DNA from 4 places in the Streptomyces sp. NPDC060000 genome. Region 1 is predicted to be linked to each of the others. Evidence: riboswitches for the same ligand, from Rfam matches in the RefSeq annotation. Region 1 holds a riboswitch; each other region holds the start of a gene.
What was found. A riboswitch is a leader RNA that binds a small molecule or an ion and turns the genes downstream of it on or off. The one in region 1 is predicted to bind cyclic di-AMP.
Positions count from the first base shown of each region.

Region 2: another riboswitch for cyclic di-AMP. It lies ahead of ACFWBB_RS27360 (C40 family peptidase); the one in region 1 lies ahead of ACFWBB_RS21335 (transglycosylase family protein).
Region 3: another riboswitch for cyclic di-AMP. It lies ahead of ACFWBB_RS08920 (transglycosylase SLT domain-containing protein); the one in region 1 lies ahead of ACFWBB_RS21335 (transglycosylase family protein).
Region 4: another riboswitch for cyclic di-AMP. It lies ahead of ACFWBB_RS18350 (M23 family metallopeptidase); the one in region 1 lies ahead of ACFWBB_RS21335 (transglycosylase family protein).

Region 1 is NZ_JBHWUU010000039.1:47,843-50,034, reverse strand. It holds gene ACFWBB_RS21340 (transglycosylase family protein) at 1-558, shown strand, start outside; cyclic di-AMP (ydaO/yuaA leader) riboswitch at 763-949, shown strand; gene ACFWBB_RS21335 (transglycosylase family protein) at 953-1,678, shown strand; gene eno (phosphopyruvate hydratase) at 2,107-2,192, shown strand, end outside.
Region 2 is NZ_JBHWUU010000057.1:9,572-11,763, reverse strand. It holds gene ACFWBB_RS27370 (ABC transporter permease) at 1-423, shown strand, start outside; gene ACFWBB_RS27365 (hypothetical protein) at 596-901, shown strand; cyclic di-AMP (ydaO/yuaA leader) riboswitch at 1,240-1,451, shown strand; gene ACFWBB_RS27360 (C40 family peptidase) at 1,455-1,928, shown strand; gene ACFWBB_RS27355 (ATP-binding protein) at 2,017-2,192, opposite strand, start outside.
Region 3 is NZ_JBHWUU010000011.1:86,225-88,416, forward strand. It holds gene ACFWBB_RS08915 (HAD family hydrolase) at 1-498, shown strand, start outside; gene ACFWBB_RS08920 (transglycosylase SLT domain-containing protein) at 544-1,017, opposite strand; cyclic di-AMP (ydaO/yuaA leader) riboswitch at 1,021-1,249, opposite strand; gene ACFWBB_RS08925 (polyprenyl synthetase family protein) at 1,896-2,192, shown strand, end outside.
Region 4 is NZ_JBHWUU010000031.1:54,874-57,065, forward strand. It holds gene ACFWBB_RS18345 (M16 family metallopeptidase) at 1-912, shown strand, start outside; cyclic di-AMP (ydaO/yuaA leader) riboswitch at 1,115-1,284, shown strand; gene ACFWBB_RS18350 (M23 family metallopeptidase) at 1,299-2,042, shown strand.

The sequences.
Region 1 (2,192 bases):
TTGTCCGGCTCCTCGAGCGGCGGTGACGCCTCGACCGGATCGTCGGACTCGTCCGCCGATTCCTCCAGTTCGCCCTCGGCGTCCGCTTCTTCCTCTTCTTCCTCTTCCTCCCCTTCGTCCTCTTCTTCCGCCGCGGACGGTTCCGGTGCGTCCGGCGGTTCTGGTGGCAAGGGTGACGGGCAGACGGGTGGCGGCTCGGTCGCGGCATCCCCGCAAGCGGACGACTCGGACAATTCGGGTCAGGAAGCGGGTTCTTGGAGCCTCGTCGACACGGGGTCCCTCGGTTCCGGCCGCCATCGCGGCACCGCCGACGAGGCCACACCCAAGAGCGCGACCGACGCGGGCGTGGACGCCCTGGACGGCACCACCACCGCGTCCACCGGCCGGCACGCCGCGGCCACCTATCTCGTCCAGGAGGGCGACTCCCTCGAGTCCATCGCCGACTCCCTTGACCTCGACGGCGGATGGCGCGCCCTCTACGCCGAGAACAGGGGCCTCATCGGCGCCGACCCGAGCAACATCACCCCCGGTCAGACCCTCGACACAGGGGTGGAATAGGGCGCAAAGCCCAAGAAAAACAGCGGCAGTTCACGTCACGCTTCGCACTGAATGTCCGATTTGGTGAAGTGTGGGATGAGTCTCAGAAGCCCTGATCGTCTTTGAAATTCCGCCGATCGCGTGTCTACGGTCGAGGCCGCTCGGCAACCCGAGCCCCGGCCGTCGCAACGCCGAATCCTGCCAGCGACGACCCGGGAACAGTCGTCGCGTCAAGCGCCGTAGGCAGGAGCGGGGGACCCAAGGTAAGTGCCGCATCGGGGTGGTTGACCGGAACGGCTAGGGGTTAAGCCACACCCCCCACGGAGCAGTGCTCCGGTGGGTGAGGAGTGGCCGGGCAACTCACACGGCCCGAACCCGACAGCTCACCTCGTAGGCGTCGGTGAGGGGATCCACCATGCTGTTTTCCGGTAAGGGCAAGCACCGTCGTCCGTCCAAGGCCACCCGCGTCGCCACGCTCGCCGGCGTCACCGGTGTCGCCATCGCCGCCCCGCTGATGGCGGCCGGCAACGCCTCCGCCGCCACCTCCTCCGAGTGGGACGCGGTCGCCCAGTGCGAGTCCGGCGGCAACTGGTCCATCAACACCGGCAACGGCTTCTACGGCGGCCTCCAGTTCTCCGCCTCCACCTGGGCCGCGTACGGCGGCACGCAGTACGCCGGGCAGGCCAACCAGGCCTCCAAGTCCCAGCAGATAGCCATCGGCGAGAAGGTCCTCGCGGGTCAGGGCAAGGGTGCCTGGCCGGTCTGCGGCACCGGCCTGTCCGGCGCCGCCTACAACGGCGGCAGCGCCGGCTCCTCGAGCTCCGGTTCGGCCGGCTCGTCCAGCTCCTCCGATTCCTCCAGCTCGTCGAACAGCGGCAGCACCAGCACCCGCTCGACCGAGGAGCAGAGCGCCTCCCGCTCGACCGACCGCCCGGCCGCCTCCAAGACGGTCACCACCCCGACCGGCAAGAAGGTCAAGAAGGGTGACGGCGAGTACAAGGTCGGCAAGGGCGACACCCTCAGCTCCATCGCCGAGAAGCACAAGGTCAAGGGTGGCTGGGAGAAGCTCTTCCAGCTGAACAAGGACATCGTCACGGACGCGGACCTCATCTACCCGGGCCAGCAGCTGCACCTGAAGTGACACTGCGCCTGAAGTGACACTGCACCTGAAGTGACACTGCGCCTGAAGTGGCACTGCACTTGAAGTGGCACCGCGCCTGAAGTGACACCTGGTCCCCAGAGAAGCCACAGTGCCCTCACATCCGAGGTCGGCACACTGAAGACCTCGTGAGGGTCACCCCCCCGTCCCCACGGGCTCCCCGCTCCGGTGCGCGTTCCCCCGTACGCACCGGGGCGGGGTTTCTCTTTGCCCGTTCGCCACTTCCTGTTGGCTTTTCTCGGCCACCCTCTTTGTTCCGGGCGGAAACAATAGGTACCGTCTGTCTGTCCACGGGACGGTCGGTCGGCTGCCGACGGCCCCGGGGCGGTTAGGCTCTAGTCGCAAGGCTCAGCAAGGGCTCCTCAAGGCCCCTGGGCCCCGCACAACCAGCGTCACATCCCAAGAAGGAGATGCTCGTGCCGTCCATCGACGTCGTCGTAGCCCGGGAAATCCTGGACTCCCGAGGCAACCCCACGGTCGAGGTCGAGGTCGGCCT
Region 2 (2,192 bases), on a different contig from region 1:
CACAGCTGGCTGGGGGTGCTCACCGGTGACTGGTGGGCGGAGGCCGCGGCGCTGGGGCTGTCGACGCTGGCGGTGAGCGCGGCGGTGGCGGGCTGCGCCGCGCTGATCGGCACCCCGGGCATCGGCGTCGTGGCGTTCGTGGTGATGTTCCTCGGCAACCCGTTCTCCGGGGCGGCCTCGGCGCCGCGGATGCTGCCGGAGCCGGTCGGGGCGATCGGCCAGTGGCTGCCGCCGGGCGCCGGGACGACCCTGCTGCGCTCGGTGTCGTTCTTCGACGGAGCGGCGGCGACCGGCCCCGCGCTCACACTGACCTGGTGGGCCGCGCTGGGCCTCGGGGCGGTGCTGCTGGGCGCGCAGCTGAAGCGGGGGCCGGCCCCGGCCGGGCCGGCCGTCGAGGCGCGCAAGCCCGCGCTCGTCGCCTGACCCGTCGCACCGGCCGTGCGTCCTCCCTCAGGGGGCGCACGGCCCTTCGCGTGTCCAGGACCCGCGGACGGGCGGCCCTACGACGGATCCGGCCCCCGGTACTCCGCCGTGACCCCGAACCGACGCTGTTCGCGGGGGTCGGCCGGCACGCACGGCGGGCGGTGAACCGGCGATGGTGCCCGAGTTGCCGCCGCTGCCCGCACTGACCCGCGCGGAGGCCGAGCTGATCGACGGTTACCTCGACGTGGTCGACATGCTCGGCCGTATCAACCCCGCCCACCACGGGGACACCTACCGCGGACCGCGCGCCGCCCAGGCGCTGGTGACCAAGGCGACCGCACTGCGCGACGCGCTGACGCTGATGCACCAGCGGGGTGAGAGCGAGCTGCACGCGCCGACGCTCGCGCGGGCGCTGCGCGTCCTGGACGGGGAGCGCCGCACGGCGCGCGTCACGCTCCCGCCGCTCTCCGACAGTTGACCCCGGCACACCCGCGGGCCGGGCGGTTCGGCACCGGACGTGACGACCGGACCGAAGTCGAAACGACCCAGAAGGCGTACCCCCGTTCGGCAGAGCGTCTGCTGTTCCCCCGGACGCTCACAGGTTGCGCACAAGAGCGCTCTCCGGGCGGGACAGGAGGCGTCAGTGCTGGTGGGAGCCCCTGAGGCGCCTCGGCACCTGATCACCCATCAGAGTGTTCACCCGAACGGGTGAGTGGTGAGTAACCCCACAAATCCCCGGTTCCGTTGGGATTTTCGGACATCAGTGAGCCAAGATCCCTGACTGACGACAAGCCCCCGCCACAAGAGGCGGGGCGGTCCGGGCGGACGCCGAGTCCTGCCGCCGCCCGGATGACCGGTCGACAGGAGTGCATCGGCAGGAGTGGAGGACCCGAGCAAGACGGGTCGCCGGAACGGTCACGCCATGACCGGGCCGAGCAGCCCTTGGGGTGAAGCCGCAGCCGCGGCCGGGCAACTTTGTCAGCCCGAATCCGACAGGTCATCCTTCACAGGCGGCTGACGAAGGGTTGCGCATGTCTGCGCTCAATCGTGTCCCGTCGCTCATGGTCCGGGCCGGTACGGCCTCGGCGTTCGCCATCGCCGCCGTGGGCGGCTCGGTCGTGGTCCCGGGGCTCGCCCCCGACGCCGCGGCCGCCACACCGGCGACGAAGGCGCTCCAGATCGCGGCCTCCAAGAAAGGTGCTCCGTACAAGTACGGGGCCACCGGGCCGAAGAGGTTCGACTGCTCGGGGCTCACGCTGTACTCGTTCAAGAAGGCGGGCAAGAGCCTGCCCCGGACGGCGGCCCAGCAGTACAACAAGACGAAGCACATCTCGGCGTCGAGCCGCAAGGCAGGCGACCTCGTGTTCTTCCACTCCGGATCGAACGTCTACCACGTCGGGATCTACGCGGGTAAGGGCAAGATCTGGCACTCGCCCAAGACCGGTGACGTGGTGAAGCTGCAGAAGATCTGGACCAGGAGCGTCTGGTACGGCCGGGTCCGCTAGGACGGGCCCTGGTCGCGTAACGGTCTGCCCGGGGTGATGTTCTCCCGGACCGGTGCTTCCCGGGGTGGTGGGGCGTCCTGACGCGCCTTCACCGCCCCGGGAGCTCACCCTCCGCCGGCGCCGCCAGAGCTCCGGCCCCCTGCTCCGCCGCCGGCAGGGCCCACGGGAGCTCGACGGTGACCGTCTTGCCGCCCTCCCGGGTCGGCCGCACTCTCAGCCTGCCGCCGCACTCCGCGGTCAGCCAGCGAATGATCACCAGCCCTC
Region 3 (2,192 bases), on a different contig from region 1:
GAGGTCGGGCAGCTGTACGCGGCCGTCGACCAGGACGGCGTCGACGGGCTGACGCTCATCGAGCCGGGCTACCGCATGCCGCACCCGACGCTGCCAGCCCTGCGTGTCGGTCGGCGCGACGACCTGTGGTGCGAGCCGATCAGCAAGGTGCTGCTGCGCCATCCCACCCTGTCGGACGACGAGTTGGCGGCGACGGCCCGTTCGGTGGTCGGTTCGCTGGCCACCGTCACCATGTCCGGGCCGGGCACGGTCGAGCTTCAGCCCTGCGGGATCACCAAGGCGACGGGGCTGGCCCTGGCCGCCGAACGTCTGGGGCTGCGGCCCGAGGACACCATCGCCTTCGGGGACATGCCCAACGACATCCCGATGTTCGACTGGGCGGCTCGTGGTGTCGCCATGGCCAACGCCCATCCGGAACTCAAGGCGGTGGCCGACGAGGTGACGACGTCGAACGAGGACGACGGCGTGGCCGTCGTCCTCGAACGATTGTTTCCATGACCGGGAAGGCCGGTACCGCGGAACGGATCGGCACCGACGCGAGGGTCAGTACGCGCCGAACACGTTGTCGATCGAGCCGTACCGCGCGGCCGCGTAGTTGCAGGCGGCGGTGATGTTCGCGACCGGGTCGTAGGAGTTCCACGACGTGCCCGAGACGTGGTAGGCGCGGAAGGTCGGGTCGATGACCTGGAGCAGCCCCTTGGAGGGGATGCCCGCGGCCGCGTTGGAGTCCCAGAGGTTGATGGCGTAGGGGTTGCCCGAGGACTCGCGGATGACGTTGCGGTAGATGCCGTTGTACGTGCCCGGGATGCCGTGCTGCCCCATGACCTGGAGGGAGGCGCGGATCCAGCCGTCGAGGTTGTTGGAGTAGCCGAGGCTGGTGGCGGTGGCGACGGTCGGCGTCGCCGCGGAGGCGCCGGTCGCGCCGATGAGCGGGAGGGCGAGCACGGCGGCGCCGGTGACGGCGACGGCGAGCGTGCGGACGAGACGGTTGCGGCGCGGCTGAGCGGCAGCGGGCATGATGATTTTCCTCTCCAGCGCCTGCGAGGTGAGCTGTCGGGTTCGGGCGGGAGCTGCCCGGTCGCGTCTTACGGGTGCGACTTGACCCCAAGCCGTACCGGGTGGTCCGAAACGTCTGATACATCCAAGACGTCCGGAACATCCGGTTCGGCGACTTACCTGGTTCCCCCGCTCCTGCCGAGCGTTCTCGATGGGTGGTTCGGGCGGCGGCAGGATTCGGCGTTCCGCCCGACAGGCCGGGAACGTATGCGAGAGCACATGTCCGAAACAAGTACCGGATTCACAGTTGACCCCTATTGACCTTGGTCTGTGACCTATGGGGTGCTTGATCCTTTGTGGGTGCAAAGCTTCAACTTGCTTGGGGCGTGCGGAGAATCGGTGAAGGGCGAGGTCGGCCCGGGCGGTCGAGGGGAGTGAGCCAACTCACCAGCGTTCACAAGAGCGGCGAATCGGGCATTAGGCCCAACTCATCGTTAAAGCACCGTCGATGAGTCGCGTGCGAAATCCGGGCGCGGGAGGTGGGTCCGTGAAGGGGTGCCGGATGGAGAAGTCCTGGAGGGGGTGCGTGATCGTCGTCACGTGGGCGGGGGTGGACGGGCGGGGTCATCGGCCTGCCGGCCACCCTGGCGCGGACATGAATCGTCGCTTCCCGGCATTTCTATTCATGTCCGCTCATCTGAGCTGATCAAAAACATATCGGGCGTGATCCGATACCGCCTGGCCTGCGGAGCGCCTCCTGGGCGAGCCCATTCGAGCCCGGGGGACGTGGGGGCTATCGGTGATCGAAACGTGACCGGATACGCTGACTTGAGTGATGGCAGAGACCTATCGACAAACCGCGTAATCGCCAGTAGACACCAGCAGACAGGAGACCCCTCGTGACCGTCGTCGGGCCGTTCGGGCTGAGCGTGCGGGACCAGGCTCTGGAAGCCGATGTCCAGGCCGGATTGGCGGCTGTCGAGGAAGGCTTGCTCGAGGCCACCAAGAGTGCGGTCCCGTTCATCACGGAGGCCGCCCAGCATCTCGTACGAGCGGGCGGGAAGCGGTTCCGGCCGCTGCTCGTGGTGCTCGCGTCGCAGTTCGGGGACCCGTACGCGCCGGGGATCGTGCCGTCGGCCGTGGTGGTGGAGCTGACCCACCTGGCCACGCTGTACCACGACGACGTGATGGACGAG
Region 4 (2,192 bases), on a different contig from region 1:
CGGCGTGCCGCCAAGGAGCTCTCCAGGGAGTTGTTCCCGGCCACCGCGCGCATGTCGCGCCCGCGCCAGGGCACCGCGGAGACGGTCGAGAAGATCGACTCCGCTGCCGTACGCGCCTTCTACGAGAAGCACGTCCGGCCCGCCACGGCCACCGCCGTGGTCGTCGGCGACCTCACCGGCGTCGACCTGGACGCGCTCCTCGGCGACACCCTGGGCGCCTGGACGGGCTCCTCGGCCCAGCCACGGCCGGTGCCGCCGGTGACCGCCGACGACACCGGCCGGGTCGTCATCGTGGACCGCCCCGGCGCCGTCCAGACGCAGCTGCTGATCGGCCGCATCGGCGCCGACCGGCACGACCGTGTGTGGCCCGCGCAGGTCCTCGGCACGTACTGCCTCGGTGGCACCCTCACCTCCCGGCTGGACCGCGTCCTGCGCGAGGAGAAGGGCTACACGTACGGTGTCCGCGCGTTCGGCCAGGTCCTGCGGTCGGCCCCGGACGGCTCGGGCGCGGCGATGCTCGCCATCAGCGGCTCCGTCGACACCCCGAACACCGGTCCCGCCCTGGACGACCTGTGGAAGGTGCTGCGCACCCTCGCCGCCGAGGGGCTGACGGACGCCGAGCGTGACATCGCCGTGCAGAACCTGGTCGGCGTGGCGCCGCTGAAGTTCGAGACCGCCGCCGCCGTCGCCGGCACGCTGGCCGACCAGGTCGAGCAGCACCTGTCCGACGACTTCCAGGCCACGCTCTACCAGCAGCTCGCCGCGACCGGCACGGTGGAGGCCACCGCGGCGGCCGTGAACGCCTTCCCGGTGGACCGCCTCGTGACCGTCCTCGTCGGTGACGCGGCCCGGATCAGGGAGCCGGTCGAGGCTCTCGGCATCGGTGAGGTCAAGGTCGTGTCCGCGGAGTAGATCCCGGCAACGGCACGCGCGCGCAGGGGCCCTGGTCGACGAAAGCGTCACCAGGGCCCCTGCGTGTCCGAATTGGGGCGGAGGTTGCCTGTCTGCCCTGTGGGATGCGCTACAAAAACCGAGATCCGTTTGAGGATTGAAACCCGCGCCGCTTAACGTCATCCGGGCTGTTCGTCAGGCAGTGCGCCGCAGCCGCGGCACCGGACAGTCATCGCCGAGTCCCCGTACGGCGCGAGCCAGGGGAGCCGGGGACCCACTTGTGAAGTCCCTGGGGTGAATCGGACGCCCGCGCGCGAAGCGCGAGGGGGTCCGTAGGAGACCTTCCTGCTCCGAACCCGTCAGCTAACCCGGTAGGCGAGAGGGAAGGAAAGGACACCCCCAACTTCATGGCGTTCACCTGCGCCACCGGGAAGCACCGTCGGCCCAGCCGGATGCAGCGCACCAGCGTCCGCGCGGCGGGCATCGCGGCGCTCACCACCACCGGTGTCATGGCCACCGTCGCCTCCACCCCGGCTTTCGCCGCCGAGCCCACCCCCGAGCAGACCGGGCTCATCCCCGTCGTCACCGCCGGCGAGTCCGTCGTCGAGCAGATCGACGACCAGGTCGCCGTGCAGAAGCAGGCGGCCTTCGAGCAGGCCGCCCGCGAGGCCGCCGCCAAGAAGGCCGTGGAGGAGCGCGCGGCACGCGTGCGTGCCGCCCGTGAGGCCGAGCGCAAGCTCCTCAACACCTTCGTGTCGCCGATCACCGGTTCCTACGTCTCCACCGGCTACCAGGCCAGCAGCTCGCTGTGGTCCTCCGGCAGTCACACCGGCATCGACTTCCACGCCGCGAGCGGTACCTCCGTGCACGCGGTCGGCTCCGGCACCGTCGTCGAGGCCGGCTGGGGCGGGTCCTACGGCAACCAGATCGTCATCAAGATGAACGACGGGACGTACACCCAGTACGGTCACCTGTCGTCCATCGAGGTGTCGGTGGGTCAGCAGGTCACCCCCGGTCTGCGGATCGGCCTGTCCGGCGCCACCGGCAACGTCACCGGTCCGCATCTGCACTTCGAGGCCCGTACCACGGCGGAGTACGGCTCGGACATCGACCCGGTCGCCTATCTCCGTAAGCACGGCGTGAACGTCTGACGTCCCACGGCGACAGATCGTCCTGCCCCGGCCCTCCCGGCCGGGGCTTTCGCTGTTTCCGAGGCTCTGCTGTCCAAAAAATATCCCTGGATTCCGGCCCGCCATCGGAAATTCCCGCTCATTGCAATAGAGTCACGGAACACACGTCAA